3 regions of the Bradyrhizobium sp. Mp27 genome follow, and region 1 is predicted to be linked to each of the others. Evidence: predicted binding sites of a transcription regulator. Region 1 holds the regulator's gene; each other region holds the start of a gene.
The links. The regulator PhoB, encoded in region 1, activates phosphate uptake and scavenging genes when phosphate is short. The targets are predictions, from matches to a motif close to TGTCATNNANCTGTCAT.

Region 1 (10,195 bases):
GCATTGGTCCGCCTCGGACCCGGGCTGCACTTTCTCCAGGAGGATCACCCCGAGGCGATCGGCCGCTCCGTCGCCGGCTGGATCGCCGGCATCGAAGCCGTGCGCCAGCAGCGCGCGCTGCCTGAAGGCGGGCGAAATGGCTGATGTGACCATCATCTATTGCCGTCCCTGCGGCTACGAGAAGCGCGCTAGGGACGCCGCTGCTGCGCTGCGGCAGCATCTGGCGCTGGAGCCGGCTCTCGTGCCCGCCAAGGGTGGGATCTTCCAGGTCAAGGTCGGCGACAGCATCGTCGCCAGCCGCAGCAAGGGCCACTTTCCCGGTACCGACGAAATCGTAGCCGCCGTCACTTCCGCGTGGCACTGATCCAAGGCGGAATTCCAAGGCGGAATCCGATCGCTTCCTGAGGCCGCGGCCTTTCGGGCCACCTCAAATCCCTGAACAACAGCGCCAGTCACCCCTCTTTCGCCAGGCGGGGGCGGCCCATAGATTGACGTCGACTTAAGTCGTGGCGGAACATTGTGCGGCCGAAATCATCAAAACTTCATGGCGACTGCGCAGGATTGCCATGGAGATTCGCGTCAGTCTTGCCGCCGAAAGCGCCAATCCGTGCATCAGGAGCCCGCAACCCTGCCTAAAATATTGAAGGCACGAGTATTTGTTCGAATTGCTGAATTCCACTCCGCCCCAAAACGCGCTAGTGGAGGGGCATGGGGCATGCGCGATGCCGGAGCCGGCGGCAAGGGTTCGTTGAATGCCTGTGCGTCGTCCGCCTGCCCACCGGCCACCCCGGCCGTTGAAGCGTTGTTCGAGGTCTAGATGCTGGAAGCCATACGCAGGGCGATGACGTTTCTGCGCCAGAAGCAAGTCCTGCATAAGCTTGGAGTTGTGATCAGCGTCGCCGTCATCGGCATCGCTTGCTATGTGCTCTACCACATGCTGCGGGGCATCGACGTCAACGAGGTCCTCGAAGCGATCAAGAGCACCGAGCCGAGCCAGATTGCGATGGCGGCGCTGTTCGTGGCCGCTGGCTATTTCACCCTGACCTTCTACGATCTGTTCGCGGTGCGCGCGATCGGCCACGCCCATGTGCCCTACCGCATCAATGCACTCGCCGCCTTCACCAGCTATTCGATCGGCCACAATGTCGGCGCCAGCGTCTTCACCGGCGGCGCGGTGCGCTACCGCATCTATTCGGCCTATGGCCTGAACGCGATCGACGTCGCAAAGATCTGCTTTCTCGCCGGCCTGACCTTCTGGCTCGGCAATGCCGCGGTGCTCGGCCTTGGTATCTCCTACCATCCGGAAGCTGCGGCCTCGATCGACCAGCTTCCGCCCTGGCTGAACCGGATGCTGGCGATGCTGATCATCGTGGGGCTGGTCGCCTATGTGGTCTGGGTCTGGACCCAGCCGCGGGTGGTCGGCCGCGGGCCCTGGACCGTGGTGCTGCCGGGCGGCCCGCTGACGCTGCTCCAGATCGCCATCGGCATCATCGATCTCGGCTTCTGTGCGCTCGCGATGTACGTGCTGGTCCCGGACGAGCCCAATCTCGGCTTCGTCGTGGTGGCGGTGATCTTCGTCTCGGCGACCTTGCTCGGATTCGCCAGCCACTCGCCGGGAGGGCTCGGCGTGTTCGATGCCGCCATGCTGGTCGGCCTCTGGCAGATGGACCGCGAGGAACTGCTGGGTGGCATGCTCCTGTTCCGCGTCCTCTATTATCTCTCCCCCTTCGTCATATCTGTAATCTTGCTGACGTTTCGCGAGGTTATAATCGGCGCTCGATCGAAGCGCTTGCAGCAGGCGGCGCTCAAGCTCGACCCCGGCCCGGCGCGTGAAGCCGCCTATGTGAGAGAGCGCAGCGACACCGGCGCCTGACCGGCGCATCCCCTTAGGAGAAGCCCGCCCCGATGGCGATCGACGCCCCATCTTCTCCCTCCGCGCAGCCCTGGTCCGACCGGCTGCGGCACTCGACCGTCATCCTGATCGCCGCGGCGCTGGCGCTGTCGGTGGTGGTCTCGCTCGGCGAATTGTCGGTGATACGTGCGGCCGCGGTGTTCCTCTGCATCGCGGCCGCGGCGCTGATCCCCTGGCGGTTGCACGACAACGCCGCCTCGCGCGACGACACCCGCCGCGTCAACCCGGTCGAGAGCGCGGCGGTGGCCGCGGTCGTCGCCGGTATGCCGGATCCGGCCGTGCTGCTCGACCGCGCCGGGCGTGTCATCCATCTCAATGCCGCAGCCGCCCAGCTGGCGCCGGCGCTGCGCAAGAACGAGCTCGCCCAGTTCGCGCTGCGCTCGCCGGAGATCATCACGGCGCTGCGTGAATCGATCGCCACCACCGAACCGCGGCGTGCGACCTATCTCGACCACGTCCCGGTCGATCGCTGGATGGAGCTGATCATCACGCCGGTGCCGGTGCCGACCTCCTTCGGCGGCGCTGACAAATGCATGCTGATGACCTTCCACGACCAGACGCCGCTGCGCCGGGTCGAGGAGATGCGCGCAGACTTCGTCGCCAATGCCAGCCACGAGCTGCGCACGCCGCTTGCCGCGCTGTCGGGCTTCATCGACACGCTCCAGGGCCAGGCCAAGGACGATCCCAAGGCACGCGAGCGGTTCCTCGGCATCATGCACAACCAGGCGACCCGGATGGCGCGCCTGATCGACGATCTGCTCTCGCTGTCGCGGGTCGAGCTGTCGGCCCATGTGCGGCCCGACACCCTGGTCGACCTGCTGCCGATCATCTTCCAGGTCGCCGACGGGCTCGAGCCGCTGGCACGGGAGCGCCAGGTCGAGGTCGAAACCCATCTGCCCGAGACCCCTGTGATGATCGCGGGCGACCGCGAGGAATTGCTCCGCCTGTTCGAGAACCTGATCGAGAACGCGCTCAAATACGGGGCGTCGGGCGGACGTGTCATCGTGTCGCTGGCCGCGGCGGCAGCCACTGATGGAACTCAGGAAATCCGGGTCATGGTCCGCGATTTCGGCCCCGGCATCGCGCCCGAGCACCTGCCGCGACTGACCGAGCGGTTCTACCGGGTCGACGTCGGTGACAGCCGCTCGCAGGGCGGGACGGGGCTCGGATTATCGCTGGTGAAACATATTCTTAACCGCCATCGCGGCCGGCTTTTGATCGAGAGCGTACCCAAGCAGGGCGCCGTTTTCACGGCCTGTTTTCCCCAGGCGAAGGCCGCGGCTCAAACCTGATAGTCGAGCGATTTCAATCGCTTGGATGTGTCATCCAGCTGTCACGAAACCTTCGTAAAGCACAGCCGACCGCTCCTAAAGGGGCGGCACGGGGAGCGCGATCGGGCGCGGACGGCGCTTCGCTCCCCTGTATGGAGACCACCATGAATTTCATCAAAACTATCGTCGCTGCCGGCTTGATCGCCGCATCGGCGACGGCGGCCTTTGCTGCCGACATCACGGGTGCCGGCGCGACGTTCCCGTTCCCGATCTATTCCAAGTGGGCTGACGCCTACAAGAAAGAGACCGGCAACGGTCTGAACTACCAGTCGATCGGCTCCGGCGGCGGCATCAAGCAGATCCAGGCCAAGACCGTGACCTTCGGCGCCAGCGACGCGCCTCTCAAGGCCGAGCAGCTCGAGAAGGACGGCCTCGTCCAGTGGCCGATGGTGATGGGCGCTATCGTTCCAGTCGTCAACATCGAGGGCGTGAAGCCCGGCGAGTTGGTGTTTGACGGCGAGACCCTGGCCAGCATCTATCTCGGCAAGATCACCAAGTGGGACGACGCCGCGATCAAGAAGCTCAATCCGAACGTGAAGCTGCCGTCGGACGCGATCACCGTGGTCCGCCGCTCGGATGGTTCGGGCACCACCTTCAACTTCACGAACTATCTCTCCAAGGCCAGCGCGGACTGGAAGAGCAAGATCGGTGAGGGCACCGCGGTCGAGTGGCCGGTCGGCGTCGGCGCCAAGGGCAACGAAGGCGTGTCGGGCAACATCAGCCAGACCAAGAACTCGATCGGCTACGTCGAGTACGCCTATGCCAAGCAGAACAAGCTGACCTACACCGGTCTCGTCAACAAGGCCGGCAAGCCGGTGCAGCCGACGGTCGAGGCCTTCCAGGCCGCGGCTTCCAACGCCGACTGGGCCAAGGCTCCCGGCTACTACGTCATCCTGACCGACCAGCCCGGCGACAAGTCCTGGCCGATCACGGCGGCGACCTTCATCCTCATGCACAAGGATGCCACCGACAAGGCAGCCTCGCAGGAAGCCATCAAGTTCTTCCGCTGGGCCTTCAAGAGCGGCGGCAAGGCGGCTGAAGAGCTCGACTACATCCCGATGCCGGACCCGGTCGTCCAGCTGATCGAGAAGACCTGGGCTGCCGAGATCAAGAGCTGAGCGCTCTTGTCCCGGACTGGGCGCCGGGATCTCACAAGACCTCCGCTCCGGATCGGCTTCGCGCCGCGTCCGGAGCGCAAGACCAACAACAAGACCGACAACAAGCGTATATCAAACGGGCACAGGGGATCGGCGTGGCAGAGATGGCCGTTCAGAGCGATGTAATCGACGACGCCGGACCGTATGACCGCGCCAAGGCCTTGAGCGCCTTCAAGCTCGGCGACGTCACCTTCTACTGGATCACGCGGCTCTCCGCGATCTCGGTGCTGCTCATCCTCGGCGGCATCATCATTTCGCTGATCGTCGGCGCCTTCCCGGCGATGAAGGAATACGGCCTCTCCTTCCTGTGGACGCAGCGCTGGGCGCCGTCCGCCGATCCGCCGGTGCTCGGCGCGCTCGGGCCGATGTACGGCACGCTCGTGACCTCCTTCATCGCGATGCTGATCGCCATTCCCGTGGGTCTCGGCATTGCGATCTTCCTCACCGAGCTCTGCCCGCAATGGCTGCGCCGCCCGATCGGCATGGCGATCGAGCTGCTCGCCGGCATCCCCTCGATCATCTACGGCATGTGGGGCTTCTTCGTGCTAGGCCCGTTCCTGGCCAACACCTTCCAGCCCTTCATGATCAAGATCTTCGACGGCGTCCCGGTGCTGGGCGCGATCTTCGCGGGTCCCCCGTCCTATCTCAGCCTGTTCAACGCCGCGCTGATCCTCGCGATCATGGTGCTGCCCTTCATTACCTCGATCTCGGTCGACGTGTTCAAGACGGTGCCGCCGGTGCTGAAGGAAGCCGCCTACGGCGTCGGCTGCACCACCTGGGAAGTCGTCCGTAGCGTGGTGATCCCCTACACCCGCGTCGGCGTCATCGGCGGCGTCATGCTGGCGCTGGGCCGCGCGCTCGGCGAGACCATGGCGGTGACTTTCATCATCGGCAATTCGTTCCGCATCTCCTCCTCGATCTTTGCCCCGGGCACCACGATCTCGGCGGCGATCGCATCCGAGTTCGCCGAGAGCGACGGCCTGCACCAGTCCGGCCTGATCCTGCTAGGCCTGCTGCTGTTCGTGCTGACGTTCTTCGTGCTCGCGGCGGCGCGGTTGATGCTGATGCGGCTGGAAAAGAAGGCGGGGAACTAGCGCCATGAACCCGATCTATTCACGCCGCCGCCGCAAGGACATCGTCGTTCGCGGACTCTGCATGGCCGCCGCCGCCTTCGGCGTCACCTGGCTTGCGCTGATCCTGATGACGCTGCTCTACAACGGCATCGCCGGTCTGAACCTGGAGATCTTCGTCGCGGACACTCCGCCTCCGGGCTCGACCGAAGGCGGCCTGCGCAACGCCATCGTCGGTTCGATCATCATGACCGTGCTCGGCGTCGGTATCGGTGCGCCGCTCGGCCTGTTTGCCGGCACCTATCTTGCCGAGTACGGCCGCAACGATCGCTTGACCTCGGTGATCCGCTTCATCAACGACATCCTCTTGTCGGCGCCCTCGATCATCATCGGCCTGTTCATCTACGGTGCGGTGGTGGTGCCGATGCGCGGCTTCTCGGCGATCGCAGGCGCACTCGCACTCGCGGTCATCGTCATCCCGGTGGTGCTGCGCACCACCGAGGACATGTTGCTGCTGGTGCCGAACGCGCTGCGTGAGGCGGCGTCCGCGCTCGGCCTGCCGCGCTCGCTGGTGATCAAGCGCATCGCTTATCGTGCCGCGCGTTCCGGCCTCATCACCGGCGTGCTGCTCGCGACCGCCCGCGTCGCCGGCGAGACCGCGCCGCTGCTCTTCACTGCGCTGTCGAACCAGTTCTTCAGCCTCGGCCTGAACAAGACGATGGCGAACCTGCCGGTCACCATCAACAACTTCGTCCAGAGCCCCTACGCCTATTGGAAGCAGCTCGCCTGGAGCGGCGCGCTGCTGATCACGATTACCGTGCTTGCCCTGAACATTGGCGCGCGCATCCTTGGCGCCGAGAGGACCGCAAAATGAGTGAGCTTTCCGTATCGATGAGCGCGGCCGGTGGTTTGCCGCAGGCGCCGGTGTTGCCCGAGGCCCCGGCCAAGGTGACGGTGCGCAACCTGAACTTCTATTATGGCGAGCACCACGCGCTGAAGAACATCAATCTGGCGCTCGGCACCAACCGCGTCACGGCGTTCATCGGCCCGTCGGGCTGCGGCAAGTCCACCCTGCTGCGCATCTTCAACCGGATGTACGATCTCTATCCGGGCCAGCGCGTCACCGGTCAGCTCATGCTCGACCAGACCAACATCCTCGACCCCAAGCTGGACCTCAATCTGCTGCGCGCCCGCGTCGGCATGGTGTTCCAGAAGCCGACGCCGTTCCCGATGACGATCTACGAGAACATCGCCTTCGGCATCCGTCTCTACGAGAAGATCTCGAAGTCCGAGATGGACGACCGCGTCGAGAAGGCGCTGCGCGGCGGCGCGCTGTGGAACGAGGTCAAGGACAAGCTTAACGCCTCCGGCCTGTCGCTCTCCGGCGGCCAGCAGCAGCGCCTCTGCATCGCCCGCACGGTCGCAGTGCGGCCTGAGGTGATCTTGTTCGACGAGCCCTGCTCGGCGCTCGACCCGATCTCGACCGCCAAGGTCGAGGAGCTGATCCAGGAGCTGTCCGAGAACTACACGATCGCGATCGTCACCCACAACATGCAGCAGGCGGCGCGCGTCTCCGACAAGACCGCCTTCATGTATCTCGGCGAGCTGATCGAGTTCGACGACACCAGCAAGATCTTCACGTCGCCGACCGACCGGCGCACGCAGGATTACATCACCGGCCGGTTCGGCTGAGGAGACGGAACATGGGTTCTGAACATACCGCAAAGGCCTTCGACACCGACCTCCAGGAGCTCACGCGCCTAGTCGCCGAGATGGGCGGCATCGCCGAGCGCATGATCGTCGATTCCGTCGACGCGCTGATCCGCCGCGACGTCGCGCTCGGCCAGCGCGTCGTCACCATCGACACCGAGCTCGACGCGCTCCAGAAGAAGATCGAGGAGCGCGCCGTGCTCACCATCGCGCGCCGCCAGCCGATGGCGGTGGATCTGCGCGAGATCGTCGGCGCCATGCGCGTCGCGACCGATCTCGAGCGGATCGGCGACCTCGCCAAGAACATGGGCAAGCGCGTCGCGGCGCTGGAGACGGATTTTCATCCGCTCAAGCTGTTCCGCGGCCTGGAGCACATGACCGACCTCGTGCAGCAGCAGGTCAAGTCGGTGCTGGACGCCTATGCCGCGCACGATCTGCCGGCGGCGATGGCGGTGTGGAAGGGCGACGAGGAAGTCGACGCCATCTGCACCTCGCTGTTCCGCGAGCTGCTCACCTACATGATGGAGGATCCGCGCAACATCTCGTTCTGCATCCATCTGATGTTCTGCGCCAAGAACATCGAGCGCATCGGTGACCACGCCACCAACATCGCCGAGACCGTGTTCTACATGATCGAGGGCCAGGCGATCACCGACAAGCGGCCGAAGGGCGACATGACGACCTTCGCCACGACGGTCCCGAACACTTAAGGAGCTACGACACCATGGGCGCACGCATTATGGTGGTTGAGGACGAGGAAGCTCTCACCGAGCTTCTCCGCTACAACCTCGAAGGCGACGGCTATGACGTCGAGACGGTGATGCGCGGCGACGATGCCGACACCCGCCTCAAGGAGCATATCCCCGATTTGATCGTGCTCGACTGGATGCTGCCGGGCCTCTCCGGCATCGAGCTGTGCCGGCGGCTGCGCACCCGGCCCGAGACCAAGCAGCTCCCGATCATCATGCTCACCGCGCGCGGCGAGGAGAGCGAGCGGGTGCGGGGTCTTGCGACCGGCGCCGACGACTACATCGTCAAGCCGTTCTCGGTGCCGGAGCTGCTGGCACGCGTGAAGGGCCTGCTCAGGCGCGCCAGCCCGGAGCGGCTCGCCACGGTGCTCGCCTATGGCGACATCGAGCTCGACCGCGACAAGCGCCGCGTGGCGCGCTCGGGCCGGCCGATCGATCTCGGCCCGACCGAATATCGCCTGCTGGAGTTCTTTCTCGAGCATCCCGGCCGCGTGTTCTCGCGCGAGCAGCTGCTCGACAGCGTCTGGGGCCGTGACATCTACATCGACGAGCGCACCGTCGACGTCCATATCGGCCGCCTACGCAAGCTGCTCAATCTCGGCCGCGAGCAGGACCCGATCCGCACCGTCCGCGGCGCGGGCTACGCACTGGACGATCGCTTTGCGAAGGCGGAGCAGGCGTAAGGGGTTGCTGTGGCAGACGTGATTTAGCGGGCTGCCACAGCATCCTCGATGTCGTCCCTGCGTTCGCAGGGACCCATAACCACAGGGAGTGGTTTGGCGACGACTCGGAGTGATCATCCCGCGCAATAACTACGCGCCGGGATTATGGGTCCCTGCGTTCGCAGGGACGACACCGAGTGAGTTGAGCCGTCATCGCGTGACGGCGCCGTCTTCGTAGTCAGCTAATCCGATACCTCAGCGCGGACCAGGCTTCGCCGGCGCGCGCCGGCGATCCGCCGCGGGCTGATACGCCACGCGCGAGTGCTGGGCGCAGTAGGGCAGGCCGGAGAGCGCCTTGCCGCCGCAGAAGAAGAAATCCGGGCTCGAGGGATCGCCGACCGGCCAGTGGCAGGTGGCCTCGTTCAGCTCCAGCAGCGACAGCCGCTGGCTCATAGGCACGACGTTGTCGTAGGTGACCGGTTCGGCCTCGACCTCGACTTCGAAGGCTTGCGCCAGCGCGGTGTTGCCGCGTGCGATCGGGCGGGTCACCCGCATCATGTGCTGGGCGGGGCGCGCCTTGCGCGGCCGCGGCGCTGCCGATGAAGGGCTCTTGGCGCGGCCCGACAGGCCGAGCCGGTGCACTTTGCCGATCACGGCATTGCGGGTCACATTGCCGAGTTCAGCGGCGATCTGGCTGGCCGAAAGTCCGGCCTCCCAGAGCTTTTTCAGCTGCTCGACGCGATCATCCGACCAGGTCAAAACGGTCATTGCACCCTTTCCTTCGCCGGCGCCTGCCATCCTGGCGGCCGCACGGCGAATGCCTAAGCTTCGAAAAACCCGTGCCGCCAGAATCCCTTAAGGCTCGCCGGGCGCACCAGATGCGCCCGAACGCTTACGCCGGTACATGAGGACTTAGAGGATCAGAACTGCTGCACGAGATGTCGTATCTGACAAGCCAAACGCTACAATATGGCGTGACTCACGCGCAAGAGTCCGCCGACTCGCTTCCACATGTTCCGTGGCGGAAACACGCAAAATCGCCACCGCAAGACTACGGATTCTGCGTTTCGTGAGGCTTTCCGGGCGGCATTGACACCGGTTTCACCAAGCATAAGATAGTGATACGTGCCGCCCTTAAAAGGCGGCACGTTTCGTTTTCCGGGCCGGTCAATGGTGCGTTGCGCAATGCACGCTCACACCGTCCGCAACATTCAAGTGATCGTCATGACTAACAGCGCAGCGCCGCATTTGCTCCCCGTTTTCGCCAGGGCCGACCTCGGTTTCGAGCGCGGCGAAGGCTGCTGGCTGATTGCGACAAATGGCGATCGCTATCTCGATTTCACCTCGGGCGTGGCGGTGAATGCGCTCGGCCATGCTCATCCTGCGTTGGTCAAGGCGTTGCAGGAGCAGGCCACCAAGCTCTGGCACATGTCGAACCTGTTCCAGAGCCCGGACGGCGAGAAGCTTGCCGCGCGTCTGTGCAACGAAAGCTTCGCGGACTTCGTGTTCTTCTGCAATTCCGGCGCCGAAGCGCTGGAAGGTGTGATCAAGCTGGTCCGCCATCATCACTTCTCCAAGGGTCATCCGGAACGTTATCGCATCAT
Region 2 (10,195 bases), on a different contig from region 1:
CCCGATCATGGCGATCGTGACAGGCGTGATCGTGCTGGTGTTCGGCACGTTGACGCTGGTGCTGCACGACGAGACCTTCATCAAGGTCAAGCCGACCATCATCTACGGCCTGTTCGCGGCGATCCTCGGCGGCGGGCTGTTGTTCGGCCGCTCCTTCATCGCCGTGATGTTCGACCAGATGTTCAACCTGACCCCGCAGGGCTGGCGCATCCTCACACTGCGCTGGGCGCTGTTCTTCGCCGGCATGGCGGTGCTCAACGAGATCGTCTGGCGTACCCAGAGCACGGACTTCTGGGTGAACTTCAAGGTGTTCGGCGTCACGCCGATCACGATGATCTTCGCCATCGCCCAGATGCCGCTGACCAAGCGCTACGGGATCGAGCCGGCGTCGCTGGAGGCGAGCGAGGCCGAGGCGGGGGATGTAAGGAAGGGGTGACGGTCTCGTGTCCCGGACGCGCGAAGCGCGAGCCGGGACCCAGACTCTCTCCAAGAATGCCGGTGCGGTGACATGGGCCCCGGCTCTGCAGCGCATCACTTCGTGCTGCGCAGCGTCCGGGGCACGAGAGCGGCGCTAGCTCCCCTTCAACGCCTTCTCCATCTGCGGGAGCAGCACCGTGCGCAGATTGTCCGGCGTGATCGGTCCGACCAGCTTGTAGACGATGGTGCCTTCGCGCCCGACCACGAACGTCTCCGGCACGCCATAGACGCCCCATTCGATCGAGGCGCGGCCGTTGGCATCCACGCCGACGCGGCCGAACGGGTTGCCGTAGCGGCCGAGGAAACGGCGCGCGTTGTCGGCCGCGTCCTTGTAGTTGATGCCGACGAGCTGGAAGCGCTTGTCCTTGGCGAGCTCGGTCAGCAGCGGCGCCTCGTCATGGCAGGGCACGCACCAGGACGCCCAGACATTGACGAGACTGACTTTGCCCTTGAACGCGGCGGGATCGAGGCCCGGCACCTGCGAATTGTCGGCCTGCAATCCCTCGAGCGGCGGCAGCGCGGTCTGCGGCGCCGGCCGGCCGATCAGCGCGGAGGGAATCCGCGAGGGATCACCGCTGCCGAGCCGGAACCAGAACAGCAGCGCCAGGGCGATGAAGGCGATCAGCGGCAGCACCATCAGGAAGGTGCGGCGCTGCGGCGGAGCGGACGTCGGTTGATCGCTCATGATTGGTCGCTCACGGCGTGTCCGTTGCGCTGCGTCCGGAGCGGCGCGTGACGCCGCTGCGGTCGAGCTCGCGCAGGCGCTCGGTCTGGCTGCGATGGTCGAGCACGATCCAGCCGATCAGGATCACGACGACGAGCGCGGCCGCGGCATAGGACGTCACGATGAAGGACGCGTAGGGACCAAGTGACATCGTCATGCGGCCTTCTGGCTCGCTTGCATCATCTGCAAGGAGCGGACGCGGCGGCGCAGGATCTCGTTGCGCATCGCCGCCAGGTGCAACGTGACGAACAGCAGCGTGAACGCGATGGCCATCAGCAGCAGCGGAATCAGGAACGACTTGTCGAGCGTCGAGCCGCCCATGCGCATCACCGACGCCGGCTGGTGCAGCGTGTTCCACCAATCGACCGAGAACTTGATGATCGGCAGGTTGATCGCGCCGACCAGCGTCAGCACCGCGGCGGCGCGCGCCGCGCGCGAGGGATCCTCGACCGCGCGCCACAGCGCCATCAGGCCGAGATACATCAGGAAGAGGATCAGCACCGAGGTCAGCCGCGCGTCCCATTCCCAATAGGTGCCCCACATCGGCCGGCCCCACAGCGATCCCGTGAGCAGCGCGAGGAAGGTGAAGGCGGCGCCGATCGGCGCGGCGGCTTTGGCGGCGACGTCGGCGAGCGGATGCCGCCACACCAGCGTGCCCAATGAGGCGATGCTCATCACGCCCCAGACGAACATCGACAGCCAGGCGTTGGGCACGTGGATGAACATGATCTTCACCGTCGCGCCCTGCTGGTAGTCGTCGGGCGCGAGGGCGGACTGGTAGAGGCCGATGGTGAGCAGGATGACGGTCGCGGCCACAAGCCACGGCAGCAGCCGCGCCGTCAGCGCGAGGAACCGTGTCGGATTGGCGAGATCGATCAGCGTCATGGTATTCTGATAATCACAGGTCAGCACTCACGCAATCAGCATAAAAGCGCGCAGCGAAAGTTGATCGGGGTCAAGGGCAATCCAGGCCATTTCAGTCGAGACCATGGCGCAGGCTCGCCGCCGCCGCGAAAGGGCCGATGACGAGGCTGACCAGCGACAGCGCGCACAGGATCGAGAACGGCGCGCCGAACGTCATCGGACCGACGATCACGGCCTGCGAGGCCGCGACCCCGAAAATCAGCACCGGGATCGATAGCGGCAGCACCAGCACGGCCATCAACAGTCCGCCCCGGTGCAGCGTCACCGCGAGCGCCGCGCCGATCATGCCGGTGAAGGTCAGCGCCGGCGTACCGGCCAGCAGCGTCAGCGCCACCGCTCCGGTCGCGACCATGTCGAGGTTGAGCAGCAGGCCGAGCACCGGGGTTGCGACAATCAGTGGCAGGCCTGCGGCCAGCCAATGCGCCAGCGCCTTGGCGGCGCAGGCGAGTTCCAACGGCGTCCGGCTCATCGTGATCAGGTCGAGCGAGCCGTCCTCGTGGTCGGCCATAAACAAACGGTCCAGGGTGAGCAGGCTCGCCAGCAGCGCGCCGAGCCACAGGATCGCCGGCCCCAGCCGCGACAGCAGCGCCAGATCCGGCCCCACCGCGAACGGCATCAGCACCACCACGGTCAGGAAGAACAGCACGCCGATCAATGCCCCGCCGCCGACGCGGAGCGCGATCCGGATGTCCCGGCGGATGAGGGCGGACAGGGCGGTCATGGGGAGTATCCGATGGCGAGGCAACCGTGGGAGCCTGACTCGTGCCCCAGGCAAACTGCGCTCCCTCCCCCCTCTTGTCCGCCGAAGCCTTGGCGAAGGCGGATGCGGGGGAGGGCGGGGGAGATGGGTAGCCCTGGGAGAGATTTCTGTTTTGGGCAGATTGTCCGCAACAGAGCAACCGCTTCCCAACCGCTTGAGCCGATAGAGCACGCCGTGCCGCACCCCTCTCCCTGACCCTCGGAGAGAGCTGGGCCCGGCCGCTTGGAAAACTGAGGGTCCGTCGGAATCATGCTGCACCCCCAATCCTCAGCTCCCGCGAATCGATCCCCAGCGGCGCATGGGTCGCCGCGATGATCAGGCCGCCGCGCGCCAGATGCTCCCGCATCAGGCCCTCGAACATGCCCTGGCCGGCCACATCCAGCGCCGTGGTCGGCTCGTCCAGCAGCCAGACCGGGCGGCGCACCGTCAGCAGCCGGGCCAGCGACAGGCGGCGGCGCTGGCCGGCGGACAGGAAGGCCGCGGGCAAATGAGTGGCGTGATCGAGCCCGACGATGGCGAGGCTCTTGGCCGTATCACTGCGCTCGCCGCCCAGAAAATCAGCCCAGAATGACAGGTTTTCCGCCACGCTCAGCGCCGGCTTCAGGGCGTCGCGATGGCCGAGATAGTGGCACTGCTCCGGCAGCGTCAGCTCGGCATCGCCGCCGGCGAGCGCGATTGTCCCGCCGGCCGGAATCAGCAGGCCCGCGATCAGCCGCAGCAGCGAGGTCTTGCCCGAGCCGTTGCGGCCCACGACCGCCACGGCCTCGCCGGCGACAGCCTCGAAATCGAGCCCGGAAAACACCTCGCGGCCGCCGCGCACGCAGACGACCCCGCGTCCGGACAGCTGCATCTTGTCTTGGTTCAATCCGCTCAAAGCCTGGCCTCAGGAAATCTTGGGGTAGCGCATGGGAATTTTTGGCTCGCGGATTGCTGCGGCACGATTGTGGCTGTGGCGGCGCGGTTAGAAAGCTTCTATAAGCCCGGAACTACTTGATGCAGCAACTCAACCTGCCCCTGCAAGCGACCCAGCCGGACTCGCTGACGGTGTTAAAATACCCCTTGCCGGGTATAACTAACAATTGGGATTTCCTACATGACCTCGCTCGACAGCTTCAAATGCAAAAAGACCCTCAAGGTCGGCGCCAAGACCTATGTCTATTACAGCCTGCCCACGGCCGAGAAGAATGGTCTGAAGGGAATTTCGAAACTCCCCTATTCGATGAAGGTTCTGCTCGAGAACCTCCTGCGCAACGAGGACGGCCGCACGGTCAAGAAGGAAGACATCGTGGCGGTGTCGAAGTGGCTGCGCAAGAAGTCGCTGGAGCATGAGATCGCATTCCGCCCGGCCCGCGTGCTGATGCAGGATTTCACCGGCGTGCCGGCCGTGGTCGACCTCGCCGCGATGCGCAACGCGATGCAGAAGCTCGGCGGCGACGCCGAGAAGATCAATCCGCTGGTTCCGGTCGACCTCGTCATCGACCACTCCGTGATCGTGAATTTCTTCGGCGACAACAAGGCCTTCGGCAAGAACGTCACCGAGGAATACAAGCAGAACCAGGAGCGCTACGAGTTCCTGAAGTGGGGCCAGAAGGCGTTCTCGAACTTCTCGGTCGTGCCGCCCGGCACCGGCATCTGCCATCAGGTCAATCTCGAATATCTCTCCCAGACGGTCTGGACCAAGAAGGAGAAGATGACGGTCGGCAAGAAGACCGGCACCTTCGAGGTCGCCTATCCCGACTCGCTGGTCGGCACCGACTCCCACACCACCATGGTCAACGGTCTCGCCGTGCTCGGCTGGGGCGTCGGCGGAATCGAGGCGGAAGCCTGCATGCTCGGTCAGCCGCTGTCGATGCTGCTGCCCAACGTCGTCGGCTTCAAGCTGAAGGGCGCGATGAAGGAAGGCGTCACCGCGACCGACCTCGTGCTCACCGTCACGCAGATGCTGCGCAAGCTCGGCGTGGTCGGCAAGTTCGTCGAGTTCTTCGGTCCCGGCCTCGACCACCTCTCCGTCGCCGACAAGGCGACGATCGCCAACATGGCCCCCGAATACGGTGCGACCTGCGGCTTCTTCCCGGTCGACGCCGCTGCGCTCGACTACCTCAAGACCTCCGGCCGCGCTCCGGCGCGCGTCGCGCTGGTGCAGGCCTATGCCAAGGCGCAGGGCCTGTTCCGCACCGCCAAGTCGGCCGATCCGGTGTTCACGGAAACGCTGACCCTCGATCTCGGCGACGTCGTTCCCTCGATGGCCGGTCCGAAGCGTCCCGAGGGCCGCATCGCGCTGCCGTCGGTCGCCGAAGGCTTTTCGCTCGCGCTCGGCACCGAGTACAAGAAGACCGAAGAGCCCGGGAAGCGCTTTGCCGTCGACGGCAAGAACTTCGAGATCGGTCATGGCGACGTCGTGATCGCCGCGATCACCTCCTGCACCAACACCTCGAACCCGAGCGTCTTGATCGGCGCCGGCCTGCTTGCGCGCAACGCTGCCGCCAAGGGCCTCAAGGCAAAACCGTGGGTGAAGACCTCGCTCGCCCCGGGCAGCCAGGTGGTCGCGGCCTATCTCGCCGATTCCGGTCTGCAGGCCGATCTCGACAAGGTCGGCTTCAACCTGGTCGGCTTCGGCTGCACCACCTGCATCGGCAATTCCGGTCCGCTGCCTGAAGAGATCTCGAAGTCGATCAACGACAACGGCATCGTCGCGGCCGCCGTGCTCTCCGGCAACCGCAACTTCGAAGGCCGCGTCTCGCCGGATGTGCAGGCGAACTATCTGGCTTCGCCGCCGCTGGTCGTCGCCCACGCGCTCGCGGGCAGCGTCACCAAGAACCTCGCCGTCGAGCCGCTCGGTGAAGGCAAGGACGGCAAGCCGGTGTACCTCAAGGACATCTGGCCGACGACGAAGGAGATCAACGCCTTCATGAAGAAGTTCGTGACCGCGTCGATCTTCAAGAAGAAGTATGCCGACGTGTTCAAGGGCGACACCAACTGGCGCAAGATCAAGACCGTCGAGAGCGAGACCTATCGCTGGAACATGAGCTCAACCTATGTGCAGAACCCGCCCTATTTCGACGGCATGAAGAAGGAGCCGGAGCCGGTCACCGACATCGTCGAGGCGCGCATCCTCGCCATGTTCGGCGACAAGATCACCACCGACCACATCTCGCCGGCCGGTTCGATCAAGCTCACTTCGCCCGCCGGCAAATATCTCAGCGAACACCAGGTGCGTCCCGCCGACTTCAACCAGTACGGCACGCGCCGCGGCAACCATGAAGTGATGATGCGTGGCACCTTCGCCAACATCCGCATCAAGAACTTCATGCTGAAGGGCGCTGACGGAAATATCCCGGAAGGCGGTCTCACCAAGCACTGGCCCGACGGCGAGCAGATGTCGATCTACGACGCCGCGATGAAGTACCAGCAGGAGCAGGTGCCGCTGGTGGTGTTCGCCGGTGCCGAATACGGCAACGGTTCCTCGCGCGACTGGGCTGCGAAGGGCACGCGCCTGCTCGGCGTCCGCGCCGTGATCTGCCAGAGCTTCGAGCGCATCCACCGCTCCAACCTGGTCGGCATGGGCGTGCTGCCGCTGACCTTCGAGGAAGGCACCTCGTGGTCGTCGCTCGGCCTGAAGGGCGACGAGAAGGTCACGCTGCGCGGCCTGGTCGGCGACCTGAAGCCGCGTCAGAAACTGACCGCGGAGATCGTCTCCGGCGACGGTTCGTTGCAGCGGGTTTCGCTGCTTTGCCGCATCGATACGCTGGACGAGCTCGATTACTACCGAAACGGCGGCATTCTGCACTATGTGCTGCGCAAGCTCGCGGCCTAAGCGCGAATTTGTGAACGGTGGCTCACTGCGACGTGAGTAGAAGGTTAAACGAGGGCGGCCTATCACAAGGCCGCCCTCGTGCGTTTTGAATACGCGTCCGATGGTCCCGCCCGGCGGAAAACCTCGCCCTGGACGGTAGAATGTGCCATGCCCGTAAGACTACGGTGACCATCAGGCGATAGGATCTTCCCCCACGCGTGCGAGGTGTGACGTTCAAACATGACTGCAATGATGGCTTCTAATCTGGTTTCGCGCTGGTCCGGTGCACTCTGGTCGGGAGCACTTGGTATCTGCGCCATCGTCGCCGTCATCCGTCCCGCCGAGGCTGAGCCCCGCGCCGTGGTCGAGCTCTTCACGTCGCAGGGCTGCTCCTCCTGCCCGCCCGCCGACCAGGTCATCGGCGATCTCTCCAACGACCCGTCGATCATCGCGCTGAGCATGCCGATCGACTATTGGGATTATCTCGGCTGGAAGGACACGCTTGCCGATTCGCGCTTCTCGGCGCGGCAGCGCGCCTATTCGCGCATGCGCGGCGACCGCGAGGTCTATACGCCGCAAGTCGTGGTCAACGGTTCGACGCATGTCATCGGCAGCGATCGCGCCGGCATCGAGAGCGCGATCGGCAAGGCTGACAAGGGCACGGGCGTAATGAGCGTGCCGGTGACGATGTCGCTTGCAGGCAAGCAGATCAACGTCTCGGTGGCGGCGAGCAAGGAGTCGGCGGCCTCGCACGGTGAGGTCTGGATCTGCTCGATCACGAAGTCAGTGCCGATCGCGATCAGCCGCGGCGAAAATCGCGGACAGCAGGTCACCTATCACAACGTCGTCCGCAACCTGCTCAAGGTCGGCGACTGGAACGGGCGTCCGGAAAGCTGGACGGTGCCGTTGGAAAATCTCACGCGCGAGGGCGTCGACGGCGCTGTGGTCTATGTCCAGGACGGCAGCCGTGAGAAGCCGGGTGCGATGCTCGGCGCAGCCTACACGTCGCTGCACTAGATTCGATTTCTCTCGCTAGCGTCGTACTCGCTCTTACGCCTCATGATGAGGAGCGTGCTCCCGCGCCGCGCGCGAGGCGGCTGATGTAGCGCGGCCCTCCATCCTTCGAGATGCCGCTTCGCGGCTCCTCAGGATGAGGGGAGAGAGTTGCCTTCGCGTTAATCAGAGGGAAGTTGGTCGTGCCGGGAACATCTCGGCACAAACCAAAAAGGACCAACTTGCGTTGGCCCTCCTTGTCGCGCGTACAGACCCGATCCTGACGGCCCCGGGGGGCTGGGGGCTGAGGAATCCGGAACCGAAAGGACCGGGTCAACGCACACAGGTCTTTTCGCAATGCAGGGCGGCAGGCGCTTGGCGGAAAAGCGGCGATATCAAGATTCCTTCTAACGATCCCGTGACGGTTTGCCGCGACAGAATTCCACTCCTGCGTGTGCTCCGATTCACCCCCGATTCAATCAGTTGAGTGAAGAGCCCCTTGCGGCGGGGAACGGTTGGCGCGATCATGCAATTGTCATGATCCGCGGTTCCGGGGACGGTCTTCGCGGATGCGATCATGCCGCGAGATAAGGAGGCGCGCGATGAGTCTGACGCCGGAGGATGCCGATCCGAGCGAGCAGCGCGCGGTGGCGCGCCCCGCCGCTGCGAATGCCCCACCCAACCGGGTGACATTCAACCGGCTGGAACTGAACCGCATCCTCAACCTCTACGGCCGCATGGTCGCCGACGGCGAGTGGCGCGACTATGCCATCGACTTCCCGAAGGACCGCGCGGTGTTCTCGGTCTTCCGCCGCGCCTCGGAGGTGCCGATCTATCGCATCGAGAAGGATCCGCGGCTGGCGCGCAAGCAGGGCATGTACAGCGTGATCTCGGCGACCGGCCTGATCCTGCGCCGCGGCCACGAGCTCGAGCGCGTGCTGCTGGTGATTGATCGGAAATTGGCGGTGGTGTAGCAGGAATCCCGTAGCCCGGATGGAGCGCAGCGCAATCCGGGGCTGCTGGGTCTGCGCATGAACCTGTCCCGGATTACGCTTCGCTCCATCCGGGCTACAAGGTCCCTACTTCCCCGGCACCGTGCTCGCGCCTTCGCCGAGGTCGCGCTGCATCATCACCGTGTCGAGCCAGCGGCCGAATTTCAGCCCGACATTGGGATGCGTGCCGATCATCTTGAAGCCGCCGCGCGTGTGCACGCCGATCGAGCCGGCATTGGCGGAATCGCCGATCACCGCGATCATCTGGCGGAAGCCGCGCGCCTCGCATTCGGCGATCAGCCGGTCCAGCAGCAACGAGCCGATGCCGCGGCGGTGGAACGAGGGATCGAGATAGATCGAGTTCTCGACCGTGAAGCGGTAGGCCGGCCGCGGCCGGTAGGCGCCGGCATAGGCATAGCCGGCGACGCTACGATCGAGGATGGCGACGAAATAGGGATAGCCCCCGTCGATCAGCGCGCGGTAGCGGCGCGTCATCTCGGCGAGATCCGGCGGCGCCAGCTCGAACGTCGCGGTGCCCTCGCGGACGGCCTGCTGGTAGATGGCGGTGATGGCGGGAAGGTCGGCCTCGACGGCGGGCCTGATCTCAGGTGCGGACATGGGAGGAAGACTAAAGCCTTCCCGGGACGGCTGGAAGGGGGCGAAGCCGCCTCTCCGCCGTCATTGCGAGCGCAGCGAAGCAATCCAGAAATGCGCCCGCGGGGGGTCTCTGGATTGCTTCGCTGCGCAAGGACGAGGGGAGAGGTGACGCTCGTAGCCCGGATGGAGCGCAGCGAAATCCGGGGCCGCCGTATCCGCAGATAGGCCCGTCCCGGATTGCGCTTCGCTCCATCCGGGCTACGGGCGTGTGGCGCACCCCGGCCCAAACAAAAACCCCGGCCTCTCGGCCGGGGTTCGTATCCGTTCCCTTGTCGAAGCGCTTAGTCGCGCTGGCCGAGGAGCTGCAGGAGCAGCGTGAACAGGTTGATGAAGTTCAGGTACAGCGACAGCGCGCCGGTGATGGCCGCACGCTCTGCGATGTCACCGCCGGCCGAGGCGTAGCCGTAGATGTAGTCGTTCTTCAGCCGCTGGGTATCCCAGGCGGTGAGGCCCGCGAACACCAGCACGCCGACCACGGACACGATGAACTGCAGCATCGTGCTGGCCAGGAACAAATTGACCAGGCTCGCGATGATGATGCCGATCAGGCCCATGAACAGGAACGAGCCCATCCCGGTCAGATCACGCTTGGTGGTGTAGCCGTAGAGGCTCAGTGCGCCAAACGTGGCCGCGGTGATGAAGAACACCCGCACGATCGAGGTGTGCGTGAACACCAGGAAGATCGAGGACAGCGAGATGCCCATCAGCGCCGCGAACACCCAGAACAGGATCTGCGCGGTCGAGGGGGCGAGACGGTTGATGCCCGCCGAGATCACGAACACCATCGCGAGCGGCGCGAGCATGAACAGCCACTTCAGGGGGCTGACGAACATCGCGTAGCCGAACGGCGTCAGGAACAGCTTGCCGACGCGGAC
Region 3 (10,195 bases), on a different contig from region 1:
GTCTTGCGCAGAGCTGCACCAATTTCAGTGATCGGCGAGTGCGAGGTCCCGTAGCGGCGAGGTCACCGCCCGCCCCGCGGATGCGTCGAGCACGCCGGGCCGGTCCCAATCGCCCTCGGGGCGAATGATCACATAGGGATCGCTGTCCAGCGTGATGGCGTCCGGCCCCGGCTCGATCTCCAGCAGCATCTCCGTGTAGGAGAAATCCGAGAAGGTGATCTTGCGGTTGTGACCGAGCGGCTTGGCGCCGAAATGAGCCCAGAAATCGACCAACCGGTCCTGCGCCTGGCCGTAGATCTTGCGAAAGCCCTTGCGCTTCACATAGTCGACGCTCGCCTGCACCAGCTTGAACGAGACGCGCGAGCGCCGATATTGATGACGCACCGCGAGCCGCTCCACCTTGGCGAAATCCCCGAAGAAGCGTACCCGCAGGCAACCCGCAGGCTCGTTGCCGACGTAGCCGATGAAGTGGGCTGCGACCATGTCGTTGCCGTCGAACTCCTCGTCGAACGGACAATCCTGCTCGGCGAGATAGACCGCCGAGCGAATGGCGGTGACCAGCATGAGGTCGTTGGGATCGCGCGCGAGGCGAATGGTGATGGCGCGGGAGTCGGGCTTGGCGAGGGGAATTCTAGTGCCGTGCATCTGCAAAACTCCTTGTTTGGATGATCGCGCCCGGCATCCGCATCGGCTGCCGATGCCAGGGCCGCTCGTAACACCAGAGATCGGGCTGGAAGCTCGGGACGGGGTCGAATCCCGTCGCCTTCATGATGTCGCGTCCGGCCACGGTTGACGGCTGCGCATAGCAATCCGCGCCGCGAAACCTTACCTGACGGAGATGAGCCGCGGCCTTGCCCAGACCAGCGATACCTCGGCCCGTCGCCGCGATCGCCCAGATGTAGATCGCGGCAACCTCTTCCTTCGCGGAAGCGAGATAGCGCGTTTCGGGTGCGGTCAGGCAGATCTCGTCGAGCAACAGCGCATCATGTCCGCGGTCGTTGAAGAACAAGAAGGCCATGCCGCCGACCAGATTGCCCTTGCGACTGAACGTCAGGATGCTCTGAGGATCGAACGTGAAATATCGCGCAAGCTCTGCCGTTCCGATCTGCACACCCGGCACCAGCCGGTGCGCCATTTCGGAAAGCGCAGCAATTTCGGAAGATTGCGCACATCGGACATCGACGTCCGGACTGAGCGGCAAGGCATCGAAATCATGCCTTGCGGCAAAGGAGCCCCTTTCCATACTCATGTCACCCCTTTATCGTTCGAGGATTTAGTGCCCCGCTATGACGATGACCTTAGCGGTTGGGGATCTGGCGTATGCAGCAGTTATTGCACCGGGGTGCTGCTTTGATGCAGCACCGTGAAGAAGCCCTGGACGCGTCCTGGGACGATTTGAAACTCTTTTTAGCTTGCGCAAAATATAAAAGTTTCCGCAACGCGGCCGAAGAACTCGGCCTCACCTCCACCACGCTGATGCGCAGGATCGACCGGCTCGAAGAGAGCATCGACTGCAAGCTGTTCCTGCGCGACCAGAGCGGACTGACGCTCAGCGATGAAGGCGCTGCGATGATCGCCGACGTCGCGCATATGGAGCGTCATGCCTTCAACGTCTTCCGGCGTGCCTCGCGATCGTCGAACGACACGTCAGGCACCGTGCGCGTCGCGGTGACGGAAGGTCCCGGCAATTTCTGGATCCTGCCGCGGCTGATCGATTTCCAGAAGACCTATCGCAAGATCACCGTCGATCTGCGCTGCGCGATGGAGCAGGCCGACGTCGCCCGGCTTGAATCCGACATCGCGATCCAGCTCGAGCCGCCGACCAATCCCGACCTAATCGTCGCCAAGCTCGGCCGCCTGCACATCTATCCCTTCGTCTCCAGGGAATACGAGAGCCTCTACGGCGTGCCGGCGTCCCTGGCCGAGTTGAAGAACCATCGCATCATCAAGCAGAGCGCGCCGCAGGTCGACGACGGCGCCTACGCGCGCGTGCTTGGACTGAAGTCGCTCGAGGGCATCGTCGGGATCAAGACCAACTCCTCGGTCGGCGTGCTCTATGCGGTGGAGCGCGGCGCCGGCATCGGCTTCCTGCCGACCGTGTCGATCGCGCTCGGCGCACCGCTCGTTACCGTCGATCTCGGCGTCAGCCACCACGCCGATCTCTGGCTCACCTATCACAAGGAATTTCGCAACTCCGAGCGCCACAAAATCGTGGTCGACTGGCTGAAGAAGATCTTCGATGCCAAGACCTATCCCTGCTTCCGCGACGAGTTCATCCATCCGAATGCGCTGGTGCCAATGATGACGGCCGCGCGCGAGGGCTTTGGGCTAACGGGTTATGTCGCGGCAACGCCGACGTAGAGGCAGGGCGCGCTTCGCCCTCACCATCTGTATTCGAAGCCGACCGTGCCCTGGTGCGACGTCAGCTCGTTGCGGAACTTGCCGTCATAATTGATGTAGAGCCGCGCGACGCTGGTGAGGCTGAGCGAGGCCGAGGCGCCGGCATCCATGCCGTAACGGCCCTCCCCGATGCCGGGAACGACGATGCTCTGGGTTCCCAGGCTGACCTGCACCGATCCCAGGTTCTGGTAGAAATTGTCGACGAACTTGCCGTAGGCCGACAGGTCCAGGATCTTCTGGTCGTAGATGAAGTAGCGCCCGATCTCCGCGCCGATCATCACGCGCGCGCGTGAGAGTGCCGTGGAGCCGACGTCCAATGGATCGAGTCCTCCGGCCTCCTGGAACGCAGCGCTGGTGGCGCGCAGATATTCGAGCGCGCCCTTGGGCACGACGCGCACCTGGTCCTTGGTCCAGTAGTAGCTGATCTCGGTCAAGCCACCGTCGATCGCGGCACGATAGCCCGCGGTCGCAAGACCAACGCCGGTGTCCCTGCTGGAACGGACCTTGCCGAAACCGTGCACCACCGCGAACGCCCAGGTCCACGGTCCCTTGTCGACCGAACCGTTGAAACCGATCTGCGTCAGGTCGAGCGTCGCCGACTGGAGCGCCAGCGGCACGTCGATGTCGGTATGGCTCTGGTCGACGGAGAAGCCGAGATTGACGCCCGGCGCGACCCGCGCGCCGAAGCCGGCGACACCGCCAAAGGTCTTGCGCTTATCGCCGACGAAGTCGCCTTGCGCGTCGGTCCGGACCGAGATGCCATAGCCTTCGAACCAGGTGCGGTAGAGCGGATCCTCCGTGCTCGCCGAGGCGCCGCCCCCACCGGGATTGGTGCGCCATGCACGGTTCACGCCGCTAGAGGCCTGGTTGCCGAGCCGCTCCAGGAAATTGGAGCCAAGATTGAGCGCACTGTTGCCGGCCGACTGGTCGTAATTGGTCGCGGTCGGCATGGGGGTCGGTGACGCCGTGGGTGTCGGGGTCGGGGTCGGCGTGGGCGTCGGACTCTGCGCGAAGGCCGATGTCGCCGACATCGTCACGACGAATCCAAGCGCCATGACGAGCGCAGCCGCGATCCGGCAGACACGGCCCAGCCCGACCGTCTGCCGTGTCCCGGAGAGCTGCAGGGCGCAGCGCATGACGACTAATCCCGAAGCAAAGTGGCGGAGCGCAAAAATGCAACACGAACGGCGCGCGCTTGCGGCGATTTGTGCCGAACTGCCACGCAGGGTCAACCGGTTGGCGCGCTGGAGCGGGGCTATTGCCTCGATTGTGGTTCCCTTGCCACAGGTCGAAAATAGCAGACAGCGACAGCCGCCCGCGATCTTGAAAGCCGTGCGCCGCTTGCTAACGCGCGAATTTCATGTTGCAATATTGGACACAATCGGAATTGGCCGCTCGGCTGTGCGTTTCGCGACATTGAGACTCGAACAGACTACCGGAAGCCCGTTTGTGGCGTGGCACGCGAAACTGCGGCCGCGTCTTTTTTGTATCTAGTGGAGGAGATGAGCGATGCCGCAAAAGGGCACCGTCAAATGGTTCAACCCGACCAAGGGCTATGGGTTCATCAAGCCGAACGGCAGCGATAAGGACGTGTTCGTCCATATCTCGGCCGTCGAGCGTGCCGGACTCTCGACCCTTAATGAGAACCAGGTGGTTGAATTCGACCTCGTGGAGAACCGCGGCAAAGCATCCGCGGAGAACCTCAAGGTCTCCTGATTTCTCTCAAAGCTTCGCGCGAGAGATCATGACGATGCCCCCGGCTCTGCCGGGGGATTTTGTTTGCGAAGACGAAACACGGTGCGACGGCGCTTCAGCGCACCACTGGCGAAACCAGGAAATTCTCCGACGGCCCGCTACCCGCCGTCTTGCACACATCGCCCTCGATCTGGACCTTGCCGGTCGCAAGCAGCCGCAGCGCTTCCGGATAGATGCGGTGCTCCACCTCGAGAATGCGCTCCGACAGCGTAGCGCCCGTGTCATGGTCGCTGACGGGCACCGCGCCCTGCATCACGATCGGGCCGGCATCGGTCTCGGGGATAACGAAGTGCACTGTCGCGCCTGACAGTTTGACGCCGGCGCGCAAAGCCTGACCGTGCGGGTCCAAACCCGGGAACGACGGCAGCAGCGAGGGATGGATGTTGAGCATCCGCCCGTACCAGGCCTTGGTGAACTCGGCCGTGAACAGGCGCATGAAGCCGCCGAGACAGATCAGCTCGATGCTGTGCTGGTCGAGCGCGGCCTGCAGCAGCTTTTCGAAGCCGGCGCGGTCCTTGCCGAACGGTTTGCTCTCGATCACCAGCGTGTTCACGCCGCTCGCCTTGGCGCGTTCGAGCCCCAGAGCGCCGGCCTTGTTCGAGATGACGAGCGAGATTTCTGCCGGAAAATCCGGTGCAGCAGAGGCCCTGATCAGCGCGGACATGTTGGAGCCGCGGCCGGAGATCAGGATGGCGACGCGGCGCTTCATTACAGCGCCGGTCATCACAGTGCCAGGTCGAGGTGGCCGTTATAGACGACGCGGTGCTCGCCCTCGGCCGGGATCACGCTACCGAGCTGCGCCACCGTCTCACCGGCATCGCTGAAGACCTGCGCGACCTGATCGACCTTGTCGGGCTCGACGATCGCGATCATGCCGATGCCGCAGTTGAAGGTGCGCAGCATCTCGAGCTCGGCGATACCGGCTTGAGCAGCCAGCCATTTGAACACCGGCAACACCGGCAGGCGCGCCAGATCGATACCGACGCCGAGATCTTTCGGCAGGACGCGCGGAATGTTGTCGGTGAAACCGCCTCCGGTGATGTGGGCGAGCCCCTTCACCGCGCCGGTCTCGCGGATCGCACGCAGGCAGGATTTGACGTAGAGCCGCGTCGGCGTCAGCAGCGCGCCGCCGAGCGTCATGACCGGCGCGAACGGGGCCGGCGCCTCGAAGCTGAGGCCGGACTGCTCGACGATCTTGCGCACCAGCGAGAAGCCGTTGGAGTGCACGCCGGACGAGGCAAGGCCGATCACGGCATCGCCCGCGGCGATGTCCTTGCGCGGCAACAGGGTACCGCGCTCGGCGGCGCCGACGGCAAAGCCGCCGAGGTCGTAATCACCGTCCTTGTAGAGGCCGGGCATCTCGGCGGTCTCGCCCCCGATCAGGGCGCAGCCGGATTCGCGGCAGCCTTCGGCGACCCCCGCGACGATCGCCGCGGTCGCCTCCGGATCGAGCTTGCCGCAGGCGAAATAGTCCAGGAAGAACAATGGCTCGGCGCCCTGCACCACGAGGTCATTGACGCTCATGGCGACGAGGTCGATGCCGATACCGCCATGCAGGCCGGTTTCGATCGCGATCTTGACCTTGGTTCCGACGCCGTCGGTGGCGGCGACCAGGACGGGATCCTTGAAACCGGCCGCCTTGAGGTCGAACAGGCCGCCGAATCCGCCGATCTCGGCGTCGGCGCCGGGCCGCGCGGTGGCGCGCACCATCGGCTTGATCAGATCGACCAGGCGGTTGCCCGCGTCGATATCGACGCCTGAATCGGCGTAAGTGAGGCCGTTTTTGCGGTCGGTCATGCCCGATTTCCAGTGGGTTTGCGGCTGGTTACGTCGAATTCCGGGGACGCGCAATGGCAAGCGTGGCGCCCCGCCCTATACTATGTAGATATCAACCGGTTCAGCCCTCAAACGGGCCGGATTCGAGGTCAGGCCGGGTGCCAGGAAGCGCCGCGTGAGTATTCCGAATATCATTACCCTGGGCCGCATCATGCTGGTCCCAATCATCGTCTGGGCCATCGTGTCGAGCCAAATGGAGGTTGCGTTCGCCGTCTTCCTCATTGCCGGCGTCAGCGACGCGGTCGACGGTTTCCTCGCCAAGCGCTTCAACATGACGAGCGAGCTCGGCGCCCTGCTCGATCCGCTCGCGGACAAGGCGCTGCTGGTCTCGATCTATCTGGCGCTGGGGATCTGGGGCGACATCCCGCGCTGGATCGTGATCCTGGTGGTGTCGCGGGACATCATGATCGTCGCCGCCGTGATCGTGTCCTGGCTGTTCGACAAGCCGGTCGAGATGAAGCCGTCGAAGGTGTCGAAGCTCAACACCGCCGCCCAGGTGTCCTATGCGGCGCTGGTGCTGGCCTCCCTCGCCTTCGGCTTCAAACCGGCGCCCTATGATATGATCCTGATGGGCCTCGTCACGGTCTTCACGCTCTCGTCCGTGTCGCTCTATCTCGTCGAGTGGCTGCGGCACATGAGTACGATCGAAGCCAAGTAGCACGCTCGAGGCCAAGTGAGCCGGGATGCGGCCCCGCAAAAGGCCAACTCCCGCTCGATGAAGTCGAATCTCTTCAAACGAAGCCGGCGTGCCGGCACGGAGCACAGCAAGCGTGGCAGGCCGCGTTCATCCCCGACAATTGGCATTCTTGCTTCCGCACGCGGAAAGCCTTAGCCGGGATAATTTCCTCGAAGGCCCCGCCAACGAAGCCGGTCTTGCCCTCATCGATGCCTGGCCTGAATGGCCGAACCGGATCATGTGGCTGGCCGGCCCGGAAGGAAGCGGCAAGAGCCATCTCGCCGCGATCTGGGCCGAGGCTTCCGGCGCCCGCTCGACCACAGCCAATGGGCTGACCGCCGAAAACGTCCCGGGCGCGCTCGCCACCGGCGCGCTGGTGGTCGAGGACCTCAGGGCAAAACAGTTCGACGAGCGGGCCCTGTTTCATCTGATGAACCTCGCCCGCGAGGATGGGGCCTACCTGCTCTTCACCGGCCGCGAGGTACCGGCGTCGATCGACATCGAGCTGCGCGACCTGCGCTCGCGGCTGCGCGCGGTGCCTGTGATCTCGCTGCTGCCTCCCGACGACCAGCTCTTCCGCGGCCTGATCGTCAAGTTCTGCACCGATCGCCAGCTCACCGTGGATGAGAGCGTGGTCAGCTACCTCGCCACCCGCCTGGAGCGGTCCTCGGCGGCCGCACGGGAGGCCGTGCAGCTGCTCGACAGCGAGGCCCTGCGCCTCGGTCGCCCCGTCACACGGGCGCTGGCCGCCGAGCTGCTTCGGGACGCCTGACCCTTCCACCCCGGCTCCAAGGCCGCTTGACGCGGCGCGGCGGCGGAACATCAATGTCATCGAAACGTCATCGGACTAACACATGCTCCCGCCGGTTTTGCGCATAAGTCGCAAATTGGGGCGAACTGGATGGATCGACTTCTGATGGACTCTGCGCAAGCTGTTGAAATTAAAGAAAAAGCCCCGGAGACCGAGGGCCTGCCGGCGATCGCCTCAAGTCCCGAGCGCTTCATCAATCGCGAGCTCTCCTGGCTGCACTTCAACCGCCGCGTCCTGGAAGAAGCGGTCAATCCCAGCCACCCCATGCTGGAGCGGGTGCGATTCCTGTCGATTTCAGCGAATAACCTCGACGAGTTCTTCATGGTTCGCGTCGCCGGCATCAAGGCCCAGGTGCGCGAAGGCATTGCCGAGCGCGCTCCCGATGGCCTGACGCCGTCCGAGCAGCTCGCGCTGATCAACCGGACCGTCTCACAGCTCGCCTCCGACCAGCAGGCGATCTGGCGCGACCTGCGCAGCACGCTGGCCGACGTCGGCATCGCACTGGTCGACGGCAAGGACGTCACCAAGGCGGAACGGACCTGGATCGAGGACTACTTCCTCAACAACGTGTTCCCGCTGCTGACCCCGCTCGCGATCGATCCTGCCCACCCCTTCCCGTTCATTCCGAGCCTCGGCTTCACCATCGCGCTCCAGCTCACGCGCGCCGCCGACGGCAAGCAGATGAACGCTCTGATCCGCATGCCTGGCAAGATCGACCGCTTCATCCGGTTGCCGGCCGAGGGCAAGGTCGTCCGGCTGATCTCGCTCGAGCAGGCGACCGGGCTGTTCATCAACCGCCTGTTCCCCGGCTACAATCTCCACGGCCAGGGCGCCTTCCGCATCATCCGCGACTCCGAGCTCGAAATCGAGGAAGAGGCCGAAGACCTCGTCCGCCTGTTCGAGACCGCACTGAAGCGCCGCCGCCGCGGGTCGGTGATCCGGCTCGAGATCGACGCCAAGATGCCGGAGGAGCTGCGCAGCTTCGTACAGCACGCGCTGTCGGCCGCCGACGACGAGGTGTTCCTGGTCGACGGCGTGCTCGCCATGAACGAACTCTCGCAGCTCACCCGCCTCGACCGTCCCGATCTCGAATTCACCCCTTACGTGCCGCGCCATCCCGAGCGCGTGCGCGAGCATGGCGGCGACATCTTTGCCGCGATCCGGCAGAAGGACCTCGTCGTCCATCATCCCTACGAATCCTTCGACGTGGTGGTGCAGTTCCTGCAGCAGGCCGCCCGCGATCCCGATGTCGTCGCGATCAAGCAGACGCTCTACCGCACCTCCAACAATTCGCCGATCGTGCGCACGCTGGCGGAAGCCGCCGAAGCCGGCAAGTCCGTCACCGCGCTGATCGAATTGAAGGCGCGCTTCGACGAGGAGGCCAACATCCGCTGGGCCCGCGACCTCGAACGCGCCGGCGTGCAGGTCGTCTATGGCTTCCTCGAACTGAAGACGCACGCGAAGCTCTCGATGGTGGTGCGCCGCGAGGGCGGCGGCCTCACCACTTACGTCCACACCGGCACCGGCAATTATCACCCCGTCACCGCGCGCATCTACACCGACCTCTCCTACTTCACCTCGGATCCGACCATCGGCCGCGACGCCGCGCGCGTGTTCAACTTCATCACCGGTTATGCCGCGCCGAGCGATCTGGAAAAGATGGCGGTGTCGCCGCTGACGTTGCGCAAGCGCATCATCGAGCACATCCAGGGCGAGACCGCGCATGCGCGGCATGGCCGACCCGGCGCGGTCTGGATGAAGATGAATGCGCTGGTCGACCCCGACATCATCGACGCGCTCTACGAGGCCTCACAAGCCGGCGTCCAGGTCGAGCTCGTCGTGCGCGGCATCTGCTGCCTCAGGCCCGGCATTCCAGGCCTGTCGGAGAACATCCGCGTCAAGTCGATCATCGGGCGCTTTCTGGAACACGGCCGAATCTACTGCTTCGGCATGGGCCAGGGCCTGCCGAGCGCGAAAGCGGCTGTGTATATCTCCTCGGCCGACATGATGCCGCGCAACCTCGACCGCCGCGTCGAGGTGCTGTGTCCGCTGCAAAATCCCACGGTGCATCAGCAGGTTCTCGAACAGATCATGGTCGCGAATCTGAAGGACAATGAGCAGAGCTGGCAATTGTTGCCGGACGGGTCCTCGACGCGTATGAAGACCGCGAAGGGCGAGGAGCCTTTCAACGTCCACAACTACTTCATGACAAATCCGAGTCTATCTGGCCGTGGAAAGTCGCTCAAGGAATCCTCGCCGCGCCGTCTCACGCGCCGTAATGAACGTCATCAGTCTTGATCCGGGATCGAGGACGTGAAGCGGCCGCGTAAGCGCGGCTCGAGCGTCGCGGTCATCGATATCGGTTCCAACTCGGTCCGTCTCGTCGTCTACGAGGGACTGACGCGGAGCCTCATTCCGATCTTCAACGAGAAGACGCTGTGTGGCCTCGGGCGCGAGGTGCAGAGCACGGGCCTGCTTGCGCCCGATGCTGTCGACAAGGCGCTGACCTCGCTGAAGCGGTTCCGGGCCCTGTGCCGCGTCATGCAGGTCGGTCGCGTGTTTGCGATTGCAACAGCAGCCTGCCGTGACGCCTCCAACGGCCCCGACTTCATCGCGAAAGCCGAGCGCATCTGCGCCGTGAAGATCGAGATCCTGTCAGGCCCGCGCGAGGCGCGGCTGTCGGCGCTCGGCGTGATCTCCGGCATCCATCATCCCGA

Region 2: the regulator PhoB is predicted to act here: its motif matches at 8,194-8,210, upstream of QJT78_RS11630 (DUF2794 domain-containing protein).
Region 3: the regulator PhoB is predicted to act here: its motif matches at 7,494-7,510, upstream of QJT78_RS19525 (RNA degradosome polyphosphate kinase).

Annotation. Positions count from the first base shown of each region.
Region 1 is NZ_JASAUS010000003.1:49,770-59,964, reverse strand. It holds gene QJT78_RS03245 (haloalkane dehalogenase) at 1-144, shown strand, start outside; gene QJT78_RS03240 (Rdx family protein) at 137-364, shown strand; gene QJT78_RS03235 (lysylphosphatidylglycerol synthase domain-containing protein) at 818-1,873, shown strand; gene QJT78_RS03230 (ATP-binding protein) at 1,906-3,204, shown strand; gene pstS (phosphate ABC transporter substrate-binding protein PstS) at 3,348-4,361, shown strand; gene pstC (phosphate ABC transporter permease subunit PstC) at 4,505-5,494, shown strand; gene pstA (phosphate ABC transporter permease PstA) at 5,499-6,344, shown strand; gene pstB (phosphate ABC transporter ATP-binding protein PstB) at 6,341-7,162, shown strand; gene phoU (phosphate signaling complex protein PhoU) at 7,174-7,890, shown strand; gene phoB (phosphate regulon transcriptional regulator PhoB) at 7,905-8,612, shown strand; gene QJT78_RS03195 (GcrA family cell cycle regulator) at 8,847-9,359, opposite strand; gene QJT78_RS03190 (aspartate aminotransferase family protein) at 9,816-10,195, shown strand, end outside.
Region 2 is NZ_JASAUS010000015.1:34,071-44,265, reverse strand. It holds gene QJT78_RS11670 (septation protein A) at 1-436, shown strand, start outside; gene QJT78_RS11665 (DsbE family thiol:disulfide interchange protein) at 572-1,162, opposite strand; gene ccmD (heme exporter protein CcmD) at 1,173-1,358, opposite strand; gene QJT78_RS11655 (heme ABC transporter permease) at 1,355-2,086, opposite strand; gene ccmB (heme exporter protein CcmB) at 2,178-2,846, opposite strand; gene ccmA (heme ABC exporter ATP-binding protein CcmA) at 3,133-3,735, opposite strand; gene acnA (aconitate hydratase AcnA) at 3,979-6,699, shown strand; gene QJT78_RS11635 (DUF1223 domain-containing protein) at 6,919-7,695, shown strand; gene QJT78_RS11630 (DUF2794 domain-containing protein) at 8,274-8,645, shown strand; gene QJT78_RS11625 (GNAT family N-acetyltransferase) at 8,751-9,281, opposite strand; gene QJT78_RS11620 (Bax inhibitor-1/YccA family protein) at 9,602-10,195, opposite strand, start outside.
Region 3 is NZ_JASAUS010000035.1:56,660-66,854, forward strand. It holds gene QJT78_RS19480 (GNAT family N-acetyltransferase) at 25-645, opposite strand; gene QJT78_RS19485 (hypothetical protein) at 632-1,249, opposite strand; gene QJT78_RS19490 (LysR family transcriptional regulator) at 1,321-2,361, shown strand; gene QJT78_RS19495 (autotransporter outer membrane beta-barrel domain-containing protein) at 2,382-3,536, opposite strand; gene QJT78_RS19500 (cold-shock protein) at 3,910-4,116, shown strand; gene purN (phosphoribosylglycinamide formyltransferase) at 4,211-4,864, opposite strand; gene purM (phosphoribosylformylglycinamidine cyclo-ligase) at 4,879-5,952, opposite strand; gene QJT78_RS19515 (CDP-alcohol phosphatidyltransferase family protein) at 6,107-6,649, shown strand; gene QJT78_RS19520 (DnaA/Hda family protein) at 6,762-7,439, shown strand; gene QJT78_RS19525 (RNA degradosome polyphosphate kinase) at 7,584-9,776, shown strand; gene ppx (exopolyphosphatase) at 9,792-10,195, shown strand, end outside.